DNA from 2 places in the Nocardioides sp. NPDC057767 genome. Region 2 is predicted to be linked to the other one. Evidence: riboswitches for the same ligand, from Rfam matches in the RefSeq annotation. Region 2 holds a riboswitch; the other holds the start of a gene.
What was found. Region 2 has a riboswitch for cobalamin ahead of ACFVDI_RS03445 (nitrite reductase). Riboswitches for the same ligand answer to the same signal wherever they lie in the genome.
Positions count from the first base shown of each region.

Region 1: linked by a shared signal. The riboswitch ahead of ACFVDI_RS12840 (ABC transporter substrate-binding protein) and the one ahead of ACFVDI_RS03445 (nitrite reductase) in region 2 are both predicted to bind cobalamin.

Region 1 covers NZ_JBHVKJ010000021.1:26,838-34,320, forward strand. Annotated here, with positions in the region: gene ACFVDI_RS12830 (ABC transporter ATP-binding protein) at 1-418, opposite strand, end outside; gene ACFVDI_RS12835 (FecCD family ABC transporter permease) at 415-1,434, opposite strand; gene ACFVDI_RS12840 (ABC transporter substrate-binding protein) at 1,434-2,477, opposite strand; cobalamin riboswitch at 2,531-2,718, opposite strand; gene ACFVDI_RS12845 (NAD(P)H-dependent oxidoreductase) at 2,747-3,445, opposite strand; gene ACFVDI_RS12850 (sugar ABC transporter ATP-binding protein) at 3,624-5,150, shown strand; gene ACFVDI_RS12855 (ABC transporter permease) at 5,147-6,190, shown strand; gene ACFVDI_RS12860 (ABC transporter permease) at 6,187-7,272, shown strand; gene rhaS (rhamnose ABC transporter substrate-binding protein) at 7,278-7,483, shown strand, end outside.
Region 2 covers NZ_JBHVKJ010000004.1:30,892-38,374, forward strand. Annotated here, with positions in the region: gene ACFVDI_RS03420 (ion transporter) at 1-661, shown strand, start outside; gene ACFVDI_RS03425 (Bug family tripartite tricarboxylate transporter substrate binding protein) at 802-1,809, shown strand; gene ACFVDI_RS03430 (tripartite tricarboxylate transporter TctB family protein) at 1,806-2,333, shown strand; gene ACFVDI_RS03435 (tripartite tricarboxylate transporter permease) at 2,326-3,852, shown strand; gene ACFVDI_RS03440 (ABC transporter substrate-binding protein) at 3,869-5,035, opposite strand; cobalamin riboswitch at 5,139-5,344, shown strand; partial or broken gene ACFVDI_RS03445 (nitrite reductase) at 5,399-5,590, shown strand; gene ACFVDI_RS03450 (precorrin-8X methylmutase) at 6,218-6,886, shown strand; gene cobJ (precorrin-3B C(17)-methyltransferase) at 6,883-7,483, shown strand, end outside.

The DNA of each region.
Region 1 (7,483 bases), on a different contig from region 2:
GGGTCGAGAAGCGCTGCTCGAGGCGGTCGGCGATCCCGGCGTGGGCGGCCGCCTCCTCGATGACGGCGCGGTCCCGGGCACTGTCGGGCGCCCAGGCCGGGCGGTGCGGGATCCGGCCGAGGGCGACGACGTCGCGTACGCGGAGGTCCTGACTGGTCGTCGGTTCCTGCTCGACGACCGCGAGCCGGCGCGCCAGGCGGCGCCGGGACATCCCGGCGAGCGGGCTGCCGTCGAGGAGGACGCCGCCCGAGTCCGGCGGCCGGAGGCCGGCCAGGATCCGGATCAGGGAGGACTTCCCGGACCCGTTGGGTCCGAGCAGCCCGATGGTGGAGCCGTCCTCGACCTGGAGGGACACGTCGTCGACGACGAGTCGGCCGCGAGGGGCCCAGTGGACGCGTTCGGCCTCCAGCGCGATCATCGCCGGGCCCTCATCAGCACCAGGGCGAAGGCCGGCACCCCGACCAGCGCGGTCGCCACTCCGACGGGGAGCTCCTCGGGATCGATCACGGTCCGGGCGGCGGTGTCGACCCAGATCAGGAAGATCGCGCCGAGCAGCGCGGTGGCCGGGAGCAGCAGCCGGTGCCCGACCCCGACCAGCGCGCGGGCCAGGTGGGGGAGGACCAGCCCGACGAAGCCGATCGCCCCGGACGTGGCGACGATGACGGCGGTCATCAGCGCCGTCAGCACGAGGAGCACCGCCCGGATCCGCGCGACATCGACCCCGAGCGAGGCCGCCGCGTCGTTGCCGAACGCGAACGCGTCCAGCCATCCGGCGCCGAGGATGCAGCAGAGCAGCCCGCCGAGCACGATCACGCCGCACACGAGTACGTCGGTCCAGCTCGCCGAGGAGAGCGACCCGAGCAGCCAGAACAGCACCCCGCGCGTCTGCTCGGCGTCGGCCGCGGTGAACACGATGAATGAGGTGAGCGCCGAGCAGAGCTGGGTCGCGGCGATCCCGGCGAGGATGAGCCGGTCGGTGGTGCCGCCGGCGAGCGAGGCGAGCAGCAGCACGAGGGCGAACGACGCGAGCGCACCGGCGAACGCCCCGGTGGAGAGCCCGATCGCACCCGACCCGACGCCGAGGACGACGATCGAGACCGCGCCGGTCGAGGCGCCCGAGGAGATGCCGAGCACGAACGGGTCGGCGAGCGGGTTGCGCAGCAGCGACTGCAGGATGACCCCGCAGATGGCCAGGCCCGCACCGCAGATCCCCGCGAGCAACGTACGCGGCAGCCGCAGGTCCCACACGATGCTCTGCTGGAGCAGGGTCAGGCCGGAGGACCCGAGCCCGGCCCGGTCGGCGACGACGCCGTAGACGTCGGTGATGCTGAGGTCGGAGGGGCCGACGGTGATGGCGCCCGCCACCGAGGCGACCACCACCAGGGGAGCCAGCGCCAGCAGAATGCCGGCGCGGGGGACGCGGCGCGCCGACATCAGCGGAGGCCGAGGGCGGCCAGCTGGTCGGCGACGTTCTCGACCGCGTAGACGGTGCGGATCGAGGGATTGAGCTCGGCGCCGGAGACCGTCACGAAGCGGTCGTTGCGGACCGCGTCCATCCGGGCGGTGACCGGGTTGCTCTTCAGGTAGTCGATCTTGGCGCGAGCGGTCTCGGCGGTCTGGCTCTTGCGGGTCAGGTCGCCGAGGACGATGACGTCGGGGTTGCGCTCGGCGACGGTCTCCCAGTTGATCTGCGGCCACTCGTCGGTGGTGTCGTCGAAGACGTTCTCCACGCCGAGGGTGCGGCCGATGATGCCGGGACCGCCGCAGCAGCCGGCCAGGTAGGGCGACTCGGAGTTGGCGAACCAGTACATCGCGCTCACCTCACCGGAGGGCGCCTTCGTCCGGGCGGCCTCCAGTCGCTGCGACAGGTCGGCGACCAGGCTCTCGCCGCGTTCGGGGACGCCGAAGATCCGTGCCAGGTCGGTGATCTCCTGGAAGATCGTCTCGATCTCGAGGGGGTCGACACGGGTGCCGTCGTCGTCGCCCTCGTTGTCCTTGACGCACTCGGCGGGCGAGAGGTAGGAGCCGACACCCAGCTTCTCCAGGTCCTCCGGCGTGGTCACCCCGCCCTCGCCCAGGGTGCTGATGAAGGAGGCGGTGACGAAGTCGGGCTCGGCCTCCAGGACGCGCTCGTAGGAGGGCCAGTTGTCGGCGAGCCGCGGCACGCGTTCGTTGTCCTCGGCGAGCGAGTCGAGCACCGGGTCGGTCCACACCGCGGTGCCGGCCATCCGGTCGGCGAGGCCGAGCGAGAGCAGGATCTCGGTCGAGCTCTGGTTGAGCGAGACCGCCCGCTCGGGCGGCGCCTCGAGGGTGATCTCGCGACCGCAGTTGGTCAGCGTGAGCGGGAAGCCGGCGGTGCTGGCGGTGGCAGCCTTCTTCGCGTCGGCGGGCCGGTCGGCACCGCAGCCGGTCAGGGTGGCGCCGAGCGCCAGCACGGCGCTCGCGGTGATCGTTCGGATGGTGCGAGACAGGTGCACGTCGGTCCTCGAGCGGGTCGCGGGCTGGTGCGCGTCGCCCGTGCTGACCGGCAGCGGTCTGCTGCAGGGCCAGCAGGTCTTCGGACTCGGGATCGACCGGCGCGAGACGCCTTCCCAGACCCGAGGGCCCAGTGGCACAGTGTCCCGTCCGTCACCCACACCGCTGCGCGTCAGTCCCGGGCTCTCACCGGGTTCCCGTGCCGGGACTGCGTCCCGAGCGGCTGGCCCGAAGACCGTAGCAGGAGTGCCCGCCCGCCGCCGTGACGCCCTCAGCCCTCGCGATGGGCGCTGAGCCCGTCCTGCCCAGGTGCGACCGAGTCGTGGAGCTTGATCGTGTGGTCGTACTGCTCCTCGACCATCGGCCGGTAGGCGATCCGCGGCTCCGTCATCACACCCTCGAGACGTACGCTCAGGTCGGCCTCGATCCGTGCCATGACCTCGGCGTCGACGACGTCGGCGTCGGTGATCAGGTGCGGGCGCAGCGGGTCCATCCCGGTGTACCAGAACGTGCCGTGCAGCAGCGGCCACAGGACGTCCTCGATGTGGCCGCTGATCCCACGCGGGCCCAGGGTCGCGGCCCGGTCGCCGGCCGTGACGATGGTCAGGGCGCGCTTGCCGGCCAGGCCGCCCTTGCCGTACTTGAGCGGCTTGCCGGTCTCCGGGTCCGGTACGTCGAAGGCGAATCCCGACTCGAAGACCCGATCGATCCAGCCCTTGAGGATGGCCGGCACCGAATACCACCACAGCGGGAACTGCATGACCAGCAGATCTGCCTCCCGCAGGCGGTCCTGGTGGCGGCGTACGTCGGCCTCGCCCCGTTCCACCAGAAGTGGATTGAAACCTTCTCGATAGAGGTCGATCTCGTCGACGGTCCAGCCGGCCGCGACGAGAGCGTTGCGGCCCGCCTCCTGCAGCCGTCCGTTGAGTGACGAGGCGTGCGGATGTGCCCATACCCAGAGTGCGTGCATGGGTCTCTGAACGCGGTCTGACGCGGCAGGATTCCCGCGCGGATGTGGGTTGGCGTGGTGCCGGTCTGACGGCAAAGTCCGAACCTCGCTCAAATTAGCGGCCGAAGAGTGTTGACGTATGTGATTGCCATCACTAGCGTAAACCAGGCTTGAAACCTTTCAATTCGAGGAGCTGCCCATGCCGGACACACCCGCCGCACTGGAGCTGCGGGACGTGGCCAAGTCGTTCGGCCCCGTACGCGCCCTCCGGTCTGGAAGCCTCCGGGTCGAGGCCGGATCCATCCACGCGCTCGTGGGGGAGAACGGGGCCGGGAAGTCGACCCTGGTCAAGATCGTCGCCGGGCTCTACCGCCGCGACGCCGGCGACTACCTGCTCTCCGGGGAGCAGGTCGACTTCCGCAACACCGCCGAGGCCAAGCAGGCCGGCGTCGCGGTCATCTACCAGGAGCCGACCCTCTTTCCCGACCTCTCGGTCACCGAGAACATCTTCATGGGGCGCCAGCCGACCAACCGCTGGGGCAGGATCGACCGCGCCGCGATGCGCACCGAGGTCGTCGAGCTCTTCGCCCGGCTCGGTGTGCCGATCGAGCCCGAGCGCCCGACCGAGGGCCTCTCGATCGCCGACCAGCAGCTGATCGAGATCGCCAAGGCGCTCTCGCTCGATGCCAAGGTCCTGATCATGGACGAGCCGACCGCGGCGCTGTCGGGCAACGAGGTCGAGCGGCTGATGACCGTGGCGCGCACGCTGCGCGACCAGGGCTGCGCCGTCGTGTTCATCTCGCACCGCTTCGACGAGGTGTTCGCGCTGTGCGACACGATCACGGTGATGCGCGACGGCGCCTACATCTCCACCGACCCGATCTCCGCGGTCACCGAGGACGAGATCGTCCAGCGACTGGTCGGGCGGGAGGTCTCCGACCTCTACCCGAAGCTCGAGGCCACCGTCGGCAAGCCCCTGCTCGAGGTCAGGGGCCTCACCCGCACCGGCCTGTTCCAGGACATCAGCCTCACCGTCCGCGAAGGTGAGATCGTCGGCCTGGCCGGCCTCGTCGGCGCCGGGCGCAGCGAGGTCGCCCAGGCGATCTTCGGCGTCGACCCCTACGAGAGCGGCGAGGTCACCCTCGACGGGCAGCCGGTCCCGCCGGGTGACCCGCGGCGGGCGATAGAGATGGGGCTGGCCTTCGTGCCCGAGGACCGCCGCCAGCACGGCCTCGTCCTGGACGCGCCGATCTCGCGCAACATCACCCTCCCGACGAGCGGCCGGCTCGCCCGCACCGGGCTGATCAGCACCGGCATCGAGAACCGCTCGGCCGCCGACTGGGCCGCCCGGCTCGAGGTCAAGGCCGCGACCCTCGACACCCTGGCCGGCACCCTCTCGGGCGGCAACCAGCAGAAGGTGGTCCTGGCCAAGTGGCTCTCCACCCAGCCGAAGGTGCTGATCATCGACGAGCCGACCCGAGGCATCGACGTCGGCACCAAGTCCGAGGTGCACCGGCTGCTCTCCACGCTCGCGCAGGAGGGTCTCGGGATCCTGATGATCTCCTCCGAGCTCCCCGAGGTGCTCGGGATGGCCGACCGCGTGATCGTCCTCAGCGAGGGTCACCAGACGGCCGAGCTGAGCCGCGAGGAGGCGACCCCCGAGGCCGTCATGCGCGCGGCCACGGCCCACCACTCCACCACCCTGAACGTCAGCGAGGCATCATGACCACCACGCTCGACGCGCCTGCCCCGGCCGCGCCGCAGCCACGCCACCGAGCAGCCCACCGGCTGACCTGGCTCCTGAAGCAGCGCGAGACCGGCATCGCCGTCGCGTTCGTCCTGCTGCTCGTGGTGACCACGGCGGTGAACCCCAACTTCCTGTTCAGCACCGACGGCTGGCGCGACCTCACCCTGACCCCGGCGATCCTCGTCTGCCTGGCGATCGGCCAGGCGATGGTGATCGTCACCCGCAACGTCGACCTCAGCGTCGGCTCGACCCTCGGGCTGACGGCCTACCTCGCCGGCCGTCTCTTCCTCGACACCGGCCTCCCGGTGATCCTCGTCGTGCTGATCGCGGTCGCCGCGGGTGCCGTGCTCGGTCTGGTCAACGGGGTGCTGGTCGCCTTCGCCAAGGTGCCGGCCCTGGTCATCACCCTCGGCACCCTCTACGTCTACCGCGGGATCATGCTCGAGTGGGCCGGCAGCGACCGGATCAACGCCTCCGACATCCCGCCCGGGCTGCTCGACTTCGGCACCGGATCGTTCCTGTTCATCCCCAACCTGGCGTGGATCTCGTTCGCCCTGCTGGCCGTGGCCATCTACCTGATGCGCTCGACCCGCGTCGGCCGCGAGTTCTACGCGATCGGCTCCGACCCCGACGCCGCGACGCTCTACGGGCTGCGCGACAAGCGCCGGATCCTGCAGGCGTTCGCCACCTCGGGTGCGCTCGCGGGTCTCGCCGGGATCCTGTACGTCTCCCGCTACGGCACCATCAGCTCGGGTGTCGGCCAGGGCATCGAGCTCGAGGCCGTCGGCGCCGCCGTCGTCGGTGGCGTCGCCATCTTCGGCGGCAGCGGCACCGTGCTCGGGGCGGCTCTGGGGGCGTACCTCCTCACCACCATCAACCGGGCGCTCCCGGTCCTGGGCATCCCCGACTTCTGGCAGCAGGCCGTCGTCGGAGCGCTGATCATCGGCGCGATCGTCCTGGACCGCTACTTCGCCCGCCGTCAGCACGACAAGCTCCTCGCGGAGAGGGAAGAGTCATGAGTCTGCTCGCCGAGAAGGCACCCGCTCGGACGTACGCCGCGCACGCCAAGCCGTGGTGGCAGCGCACCCTGATGACCAGGGACACCGCGATCATCGCCCTGCTCGTGGTCGTGTGGACGTACGCCTCGATCGCGATCCTCAACTTCTCCGACCCGATCACGGTCTACTTCCTGGTGCTCGACATCGCGCCGATCCTGCTCATCGCGCTGCCGATGACGCTGATCATCATCACCGGCGAGATCGACCTGTCGGTGGCGAGCGTCGTCGGGCTCTCCAGCGTCCTGTTCGGGGTGCTCCATCGCGAGGGCGTCCCCCTGGCCCTCGCGATGGTGCTCGCCCTGCTCGCCTGCGCGGTCGCGGGAGCGCTCAACGGCGTGCTCGTCACCCGCTACGGGCTGCCGTCGCTGGCCGTCACGATCGGCACCATGGCGCTCTTCCGCGGGATCGCGGTCGGCGCGCTCGGCACCACCGCGATCACCGACTGGCCCGACGCCTGGGGCGACGTCGTACAGGCCCGGATCGGCGGCTCGCAGATCCCGCTGATGACGATCCCGCTGGTCGTGCTGATCCTGATCTTCGCGGTCGTCCTGCACTTCACGCCCTTCGGCCGCGGCATCTTCGCGGCCGGTCTCAGCAAGGACGCGGCCCGCTTCTCGGGCGTCAACGTCGACCGTACGAAGCTGATCCTGTTCACGCTCAGCGGGCTGGTCTCGGGCCTGGCGGGCATCTACTTCACGCTGCGCTACGGCAGCGCGCGGGGCGACAACGCCACCGGGATGGAGCTCCAGGTCATCGCGGCCGTGCTGCTCGGCGGCGTGTCCATCTTCGGCGGCCGCGGCGCCATCCCCGGCGTCATCGCCGGCGTCGTCCTGATCGGGACCATCGGCAGCGCGCTGCGCCTCGACGGACTCAGCGCCAACCTCATCCAGATCATCACCGGCGTCCTTCTCATCGCAGCGGTCATCGCGGCCAGCGTCCTCGGCTGGACCGGTCGCATCGTCGGCACCTATCGGCTGCCCAAAGAACGGGTAGAGCAGAGCTCGGACGAACCATCCTCGAAGAACTCAAAGAAATCGGAGTGAGAGACATGACCAGCAAGTTCCGACGCGCCGGCAGTGCCGTCGCCATCGTTGCGGCCCTCGGCCTCGCCCTGTCCGCCTGCGGTGGCGGGAGCGGCAGCGGCAGCGATGGAGAGGGTGGCGGCGACACCAGCAGCATCACCTTCATCCCGAAGAACCTCGGCAACCCCTACTTCGACGCCTCCGACGCGGGCGGCCAGAAGGCAGCCGACGA
Region 2 (7,483 bases):
CGTGCTGCTCGGCGTCTTCGTCGTCGAGCTGGTGCTGCGGCTGGTGGCGTACGGCCCGAGGTTCTTCCTCGACCCGTGGAACATCTTCGACACCGCGATCGTGGCGATCGCGCTGGTGCCCGCCACCGGCCCGATGTCGGTGCTGCGGGCGCTGCGGATCCTGCGCGTGCTGCGCCTGGTCAACTCGGTCCCGTCCATGCGCCGCGTCGTCGACGGCCTGATCAACGCGGTGCCGGGGATGGGCGCGGTCGCGGGGCTGCTGGGGCTGATGATGTACGTCGCAGTGGTCATCTCGACCAACCTCTACGGGGAGATCGCGCCGGAGTACTTCGGCGATCTCGGCACCAGCGCGTTCACGCTCTTCCAGACCATGACCGGCGAGGCCTGGCCCGACATCGCCCGCGAGGTGATGGCACAGGACCCCTCGGCGTGGATCTTCTTCGTCGTCTTCATCCTGGTGATGACCTTCGCCGTCCTCAACCTCTTCCTCGCCGTCGTCGTCTCCGGCATGGAGAGCGTCGAGAGCCTGGCACAGCACGAGGAGGAGTCCGACGCCGAGATGATGGCCGTGCTGACCTCGCTGCGTGAGGACCTCACCGCCGTACGCGAGGAGCTGGCCGCCACCCGGGCCGAGCTGCAGAGCGGCCGCACGGAGGTCTGAGCCGGGTTCGGTCACGGGCCCGTCGCCCCGTGACCACAACGACCACAAGATCCAATACGTCCAGATGCTTCCTGGCATCTCCTCGCCGCCCATAACTTCGCGGCCATGAAGTGACGAGCGTCACTTTCGAAGGAGATCCCATGAACCCCCTCATCCGTACCGCCGCGATCGCCGTCGCCACCGCCCTGGCCGGCACCTCGCTCGCCGCCTGCAGCTCGGTCAACAGCTCGGGCTCGTCCGCCGAGGAGGCGCCGACGAGCGTGAACATCGTCGTCCCCGCCGACCCGGGCGGCGGCTGGGACCAGACCGGCCGCGCCTTCTCCGAGGTGCTGACCGGCGAGAAGATCCTCGAGACCGCCTCCGTCTCCAACGTCCCTGGGGCCGGCGGCACCGTCGGTCTGGCCCAGCTCGCCAACGAGACCGACCCCAACACCCTGATGGTGATGGGCCTGGTCATGGTCGGCGCGATCGAGACGAACAAGTCGGCCACCAAGCTCGCCGACACCACCCCGATCGCGAAGCTGACCGAGGAGCAGGAGGTCGTCGTCGTACCGGCCGACTCGAAGTACCAGACCATCAACGACCTCGTCGACGACATCAAGGCCAACGGTCAGGACGTCGCGATCGCCGGCGGCTCCGCGGGCGGCACCGACCAGATCCTCGCCGGCCAGCTGCTCAAGGCCAGCGGCGTGGCCTCCGGTGACATCGCCAGCAGCCTCAACTACGTGCCCTTCGACGGTGGTGCCGAGTCGGTGACCGCGCTGCTCGGCGGCAAGGTCGACGCCGGGATCTCCGGGGTCGGTGAGTACGCCGAGCAGATCAAGGCCGGCAAGCTCCGCGCGCTGGCCGTCTCCGGCGAGGAGCCCTCCGGCCTGCTCCCGGACGTGCCCACCCTGACCGACGAGGGCATCGACCTGGTGCTCACCAACTGGCGCGGCATCGTCGCCCCCGGCGACCTCGAGGACGCCGAGCGCGAGGCACTGACCGACCTGGTCACCGAGGCGGCCGAGTCCGACGCCTGGGCCAAGGTCCTCGAGACCAACGACTGGGACGACGCGTTCATGGCGGGCGAGGAGTTCGAGACGTACGTCGACGAGGAGGTCACCTCCGCACAGACCACGCTCGAGGAAATCGGTCTCGTCCAGTGAACCCCACGACCCCCACCCAGCCTGGCCGGCTCTCCTTCGGGGAGCCGGCCATGGCCGGGGGCATCCTCGCCCTCGGTGTGTTCGCGCTGGTCCGTGCGGGAAGCATCGCCGAGCCGGTCACCGCCGCCGGCGCGATCGGGCCGCGGACGATGCCCTACCTGGTCGGCGGCCTGCTGGTCGTGACCGGCGGCATCACCCTGGTGCGTGTCCTGCGCGGTGAGCGCGGCGAGGCCGAGGGCGGCGAGGACGTCGACCTCTCCGGCGGCACCGACTGGCTCACCGCCGGCCTGCTGGCCGCGGCCGTCCTGGGCCACGCCCTCCTGATCGGCCTGGTCGGCTGGCCGCTGGCCGGCACCGCGCTGTTCACCGCCGGCGCGGTCATCCTGGGGGCCCGCCCCTGGTGGCGCTCCCTGCTGATCGGCCTGGTCATGGCGTTCGCGATCCAGATCGTCTTCGCCGGCGGCCTCGGCGTCTCGCTGCCGCCGGGCCCGTTCCTGGAAGGGGTGGCGTTCCTCCATGGATAACCTGACCCTGCTCCTGGAGGGGTTCGCCACCGCCGCGCACCCCGAATACCTCGCCTTCGCCTTCATCGGCGTCATCCTCGGCACCGCGGTCGGCGTCCTGCCCGGCATCGGGCCCTCGATGACCGTCGCGCTGCTGCTGCCGCTGACCTACGCGCTGGACCCGACGGCCGCGCTGATCACCTTCGCCGGGATCTACTACGGCGGCATGTACGGCGGGTCGACGACCTCGATCCTGCTCAACACGCCCGGCGAGGCGTCCTCGATGATCACCGCCCTCGAGGGCAACAAGATGGCCAAGCGCGGCAAGGGCGCCGCAGCGCTCGCCACCGCCGCCATCGGGTCGTTCGTGGCGGGTACGCTCGCCACGGTCGCGCTCACCTTCCTGGCGCCTCTGGCCGCGGACCTCGCGGTCAAGCTCGGTCCCGTCGAGAAGGTGGCCCTGATGGTGCTCGCCTTCACCACCGTCGGGGCACTGCTGGGCCGCTCGGTCTCGCGCGGGCTGGCCGCCCTCGGCGTCGGTATGTTCATCGGGCTCATGGGCGTCGACGGCATGTCGGGCCAGATGCGGTTCACCTTCGGCGTACCCGTGCTCAACGACGGCATCGACGTCGTGGTCGTCGCGGTCGCGCTCTTCGCCGTCGGCGAGGCGCTGTACGTCGGTGCGCAGCTGCGCCGCGGACCCCAGCAGCTCGTCCCGGTCACCCGGGGCTGGCGCACCTGGATGACCCGTGAGGACTGGCGGCGTTCCTGGAAGCCGTGGCTGCGCGGCACCGCGATCGGCTTCCCGATCGGCACCCTGCCGGCCGGCGGGGCCGAGGTCGGCACGTTCCTGTCGTACTCCGCCGAGCGCAAGCTCGCTCGTGGGAAGGCGAAGGAGGAGTTCGGCCACGGCGCCATCGAGGGCGTGGCCGGGCCCGAGGCGGCGAACAACGCCTCGGCGGCGGGTGTGCTGGTGCCGCTGCTGACCCTCGGTATCCCGACCTCGGCCACGGCCGCGGTGATCCTGGTGGCGCTGCAGCACTACAACATCCAGCCGGGACCGCTGCTGTTCAAGGACCACGGCGACCTGGTCTGGCCGCTGGTGGCGAGCCTCTACATCGGCAACGTGCTGCTGCTGGTGCTCAACCTCCCGCTGGTCGGGCTGTGGGTGAAGGTGCTCCAGATCCCGCGGCACTATCTCTACGCCGGCATCCTGCTGTTCGCTGCTCTGGGCGCCTTCGCGGTGCACTTCAGCCCGCAGGACGTCATGGTCCTCCTGGTGCTCGGCATCCTGGGCTTCTTCATGCGCCGCTACGGCTACCCCGTGGCGCCGATGGTGGTCGGGCTGATCCTCGGACCGATCTTCGAGCGGCAGCTGCGCTCGGCCCTGCAGATCGCCCAGGGGGACTGGCTGACGCTGGTGCAGTCGCCGTTCGCGATCGTCGTCTACGTCGCGCTGCTGCTCGCGCTCGCCGGGTCGATCGTGCTCCGCCGCAAGGAGGAGGACCTGGAGCACGAGCTCGTCGAGGCGGATCGCTGAGGTGCAGGAGATCGCCTCAGGTGCCCGTCGAGGCGATCTCCTGCAGCACGACGTTGCGGGGGCCGTCGGGAGTGCCCCTGACCACGCGCAGGAAGTAGGACTGGTCGGGGTTGTGGTTGGGGTCGAACGTCCAGTTCCCGCGGGGACTGACGATCGTGCCGACGGACCCCAGGGAGTCCGCGATCTCGTTGCGGTTGACCTCGTCGGAGAGGTCGAGCGCCTTGTCGAGCGCGGCCGCGGCGTCGTAGGCCTGCACCGAGTAAGCCGTCGGGGTGGCGTCGTAGGCCTTGCGGTAGTCCTTCACGAAGGCGTCGTTCATCAGCGAGTCCATGGCCTCGCTGTAGTGCAGCACCGTCCGCACCCCGGTCGCGTCGCCGCCCAGGGTGGACAGCACGTCGCCCTCGGTGAGGAATCCGGGACCGTAGAGCGGGGTGCTCCGGGCCAGGCCGGAGTCGCGATACTGCGTCACGAAGGCCTCCGCCTCCTTCCCGGTGTACGCGGCATAGACCGCGTCCGCACGTGACCTCTTCACCTTCGCGAAGATCCCCGACCACTCCTCGGTGCCGGCGGCAGGCGTGTAGCTCTGCCCCGCGACCCTGCCGCCGGACGCCTCGGCGGCGATCATGAAGCTGTCGGAGAACTCGTGACCTGCGGCATCGTCGGAGGCGATGACGTAGGCCGTGCCGCGGTCGGTCTCCTGGGCGACGGCCTTCCCGAGCGCGCCGCCCAGATCGGCGTTGGTCGTCGACGTACGCCACAGGTAGTCGGAGCCGTCGGCGAACTGGTCGGCGCCGGCACCGGTGACGATCAGCGGCGTCTTGCTGCTGTCCGCGAGGTCCTTGGCCGCGAGCGCAGTCTCCGAGCCCACCAGCCCGACGACCGCCTGGACCTCGTCGTCCTCGATCAGCCTGGACACCGCCGCGACCCCGGTCCTGACCTGGTCGCCCTCGTCGGCCTCGATGACGTCGACCGGTCGGCCACCGAGCTTGCCGCCGTGCTGGTCGAGGTAGAGGTCGAAGCCGCGGGACATGTCGGCGCCGATCGACTTGTGGGCGCCCGAGGTCGGGACCACGAGACCGATCGTGACCTTCGACTCCGACGTGGTGGCGCAGCCGGCGAGACCGAGCGCGAGCGCCGAGACGGGCACGAGAACGAACAGCTTCCGACGAGCCGATCCGGCCACGGGGGACTCCATCTGTGCGAAGACGTGTGGAAGGTTTCGAGTAGCCGAACACTGGCACAAACAGCGGTCGGGGCGCGAGCAATTCGGTGCCGTGTCCGCAAGTGGGTAGTCTCGCCCTGCCAGTCGTACTCCATGCCTGATGGAGTCAGGGAACCCGGTGAGAGTCCGGGACTGACGCGCAGCGGTGAGGATGACGGGCGGGGCACGCACCTCCTCCGGGAGGGGCAGCCACTGGAGCCTGGCTCCGGGAAGGCGTCCCGCACCGATCGATTCCGAGTCCGAAGACCTGCTGGCTCTGGCGGCGCCCGCCGCCAGGTCACCACGTGCCCCGCGGAAGGGCACCTGACCAGAGCAGGTGTGGCGATGTCCCGAGTCCGAACCGACCGGTGCCCAGGAGTCGGCCGTCCGTGGCCGGCCGAGGACGGCCTGCTGGTGCGGCTGCGCCTGATCGGCGGCTCCGTCTCCTCCGCGTCGCTGCTCTCGCTGGTCTCCGTGGCCGAGACCTACGGCGACGGTCGCATCTATCTCACCGGCCGCGCCAACCTGCAGGTACGCGGCCTGCCCGCTGTCGACGGCGCGCTGCCCGGCGAGGTGCTCACCGCGCTGAAGGCGACCGGTCTGGTGCCCGCGCAGACCCACGAGCTCGTACGCAACGTGATGGTCTCCCCGCAGACCGGGCTCGCCGGCGGACGGGCCGACCTGCGTGGCGTGGCCGCGTCCCTGGACCGGCTGCTGTGCGCCTCGCCCCGGCTGGCGGCGCTGCCCGGACGGTTCCTCTTCGTGCTCGACGACGGTCGCGGCGACCTGGTCTCGCGGGAGTGCGATCTCGGTCTGGTGGCGCTCTCGGATGCCGAGGGTCAGCTGCGCGTCGGCGACTCGTGGGGGCCGGTCGTGCCGCTCGCCGAGGCCGCGGCCCGGCTGGTCGCGCTCGCTGCACGCTTCCTGGACGTACGCGGTGAGGGGCCGTCGGCGGCCTGGCACGTCTCCGAGCTCGACGGCCCGCTGGTCGAGCCGGTCGCTGCCGATGACCGGGTGCCGGCCGCGACCGAGGAGCTCGGGTTCGGCGAGGTGCCCGGGGGCGAGCACGTCGCCGCCGCGGACGAGGCTCTGGACCGGGCCGCCGTCGAGGCGCTGGTCGAGCGGGCGCCGGCGGTCGTGGTGACACCGTGGCGCGGCGTACTCGTGCCTGCGCCGCAGAAGCGTCCGACCCGGCGCTACGACTACATCGACCAGGGACCGGCGATCTACGTCGACTCCTTCGCGACCATCCGGCGCGAGGCCGACCTCTCCGCGGTGCCCGCCGACGCCGAACGGCTCGCCGTCCGGATGATCCACGGCAGCGGACAGGTCGATCTCGCCGCCGACCTGGTCATCCACCCCGGCCTGGTGAAGGCCGCGCGTGGCGCGCTCGAGGCCGGGGCGCCGATCCTGTGCGATGCCACGATGGTCGCGACCGGGGTCACCCGCAGCCGGCTGCCGCGCGACAACGAGGTGCTCTGCATGCTCGGTGACGACCGTGTCCCGGCGCTGGCCCGTGCCTGGAGCACGACCCGCACCGCGGCCGCGCTGTCGCTGTGGGAGCCCTATCTGGAGGGCTCCGTCGTCGCCATCGGCAACGCCCCCACGGCGCTCTTCCACCTGCTCGAGATGATCCTCGACGGTGGCCCGCGGCCGGCCGCGATCGTCGGCTGCCCGGTCGGTTTCATCGGCGCCGCCGAGTCCAAGGAGGCGCTCGCCTCCTTCGCCGACGACCACGGGATCGACATCCCCTTCGTCACCGTGCGCGGCCGCCGGGGCGGCTCGGCGATGACCTCGTCCGCACTCAACGCACTCGCCCAGGAGCAGGAATGAGCACCCCGATCCGCGGGCGATTCACCGTCGTCGGCATCGGCCCGGGCGACCCCGAGCTGATCACCCTCAAGGCCGCCCGGCTGATCGGCGCGGCACCGGTGATCGCCTACCACGCCGGGGTGCGCAAGCAGTCCCACGCCCGCCGGATCGCCTCCTCGCTGATCCCTTCGGGGGCGATCGAGGAGGAGCTGCGCTACCCGGTCACCACCGGGACCACCTCGCACCCGGGCGGCTACGTCGGGGCGATGGCGGAGTTCTACGAGTCCTGCGCGGTCCGGCTCTCGGCCCATCTCGACGCCGGCCGCGACGTGGTCCTGCTCGCCGAGGGCGACCCGCTCTTCTACGGCTCCTCGATGTATCTCCACGACCGGTTCAAGGAGGTCTACGAGACCTCCGTCGTGCCCGGCGTTCCCGCCTTCGCGGCCGCCACCGCGGCCGTCTCGACGCCGCTGGTGCGCCAGGCCGACGTCCTCACGGTGCTGCCGGGCACGCTGCCTGAGCCCGAGCTCGCCCGGCGTCTGGCCGACACCGAGGCCGCGATCATCATGAAGCTCGGCCGGACCTTCCCGGCGGTTCGCTCCGCGCTGGAGGCTGCCG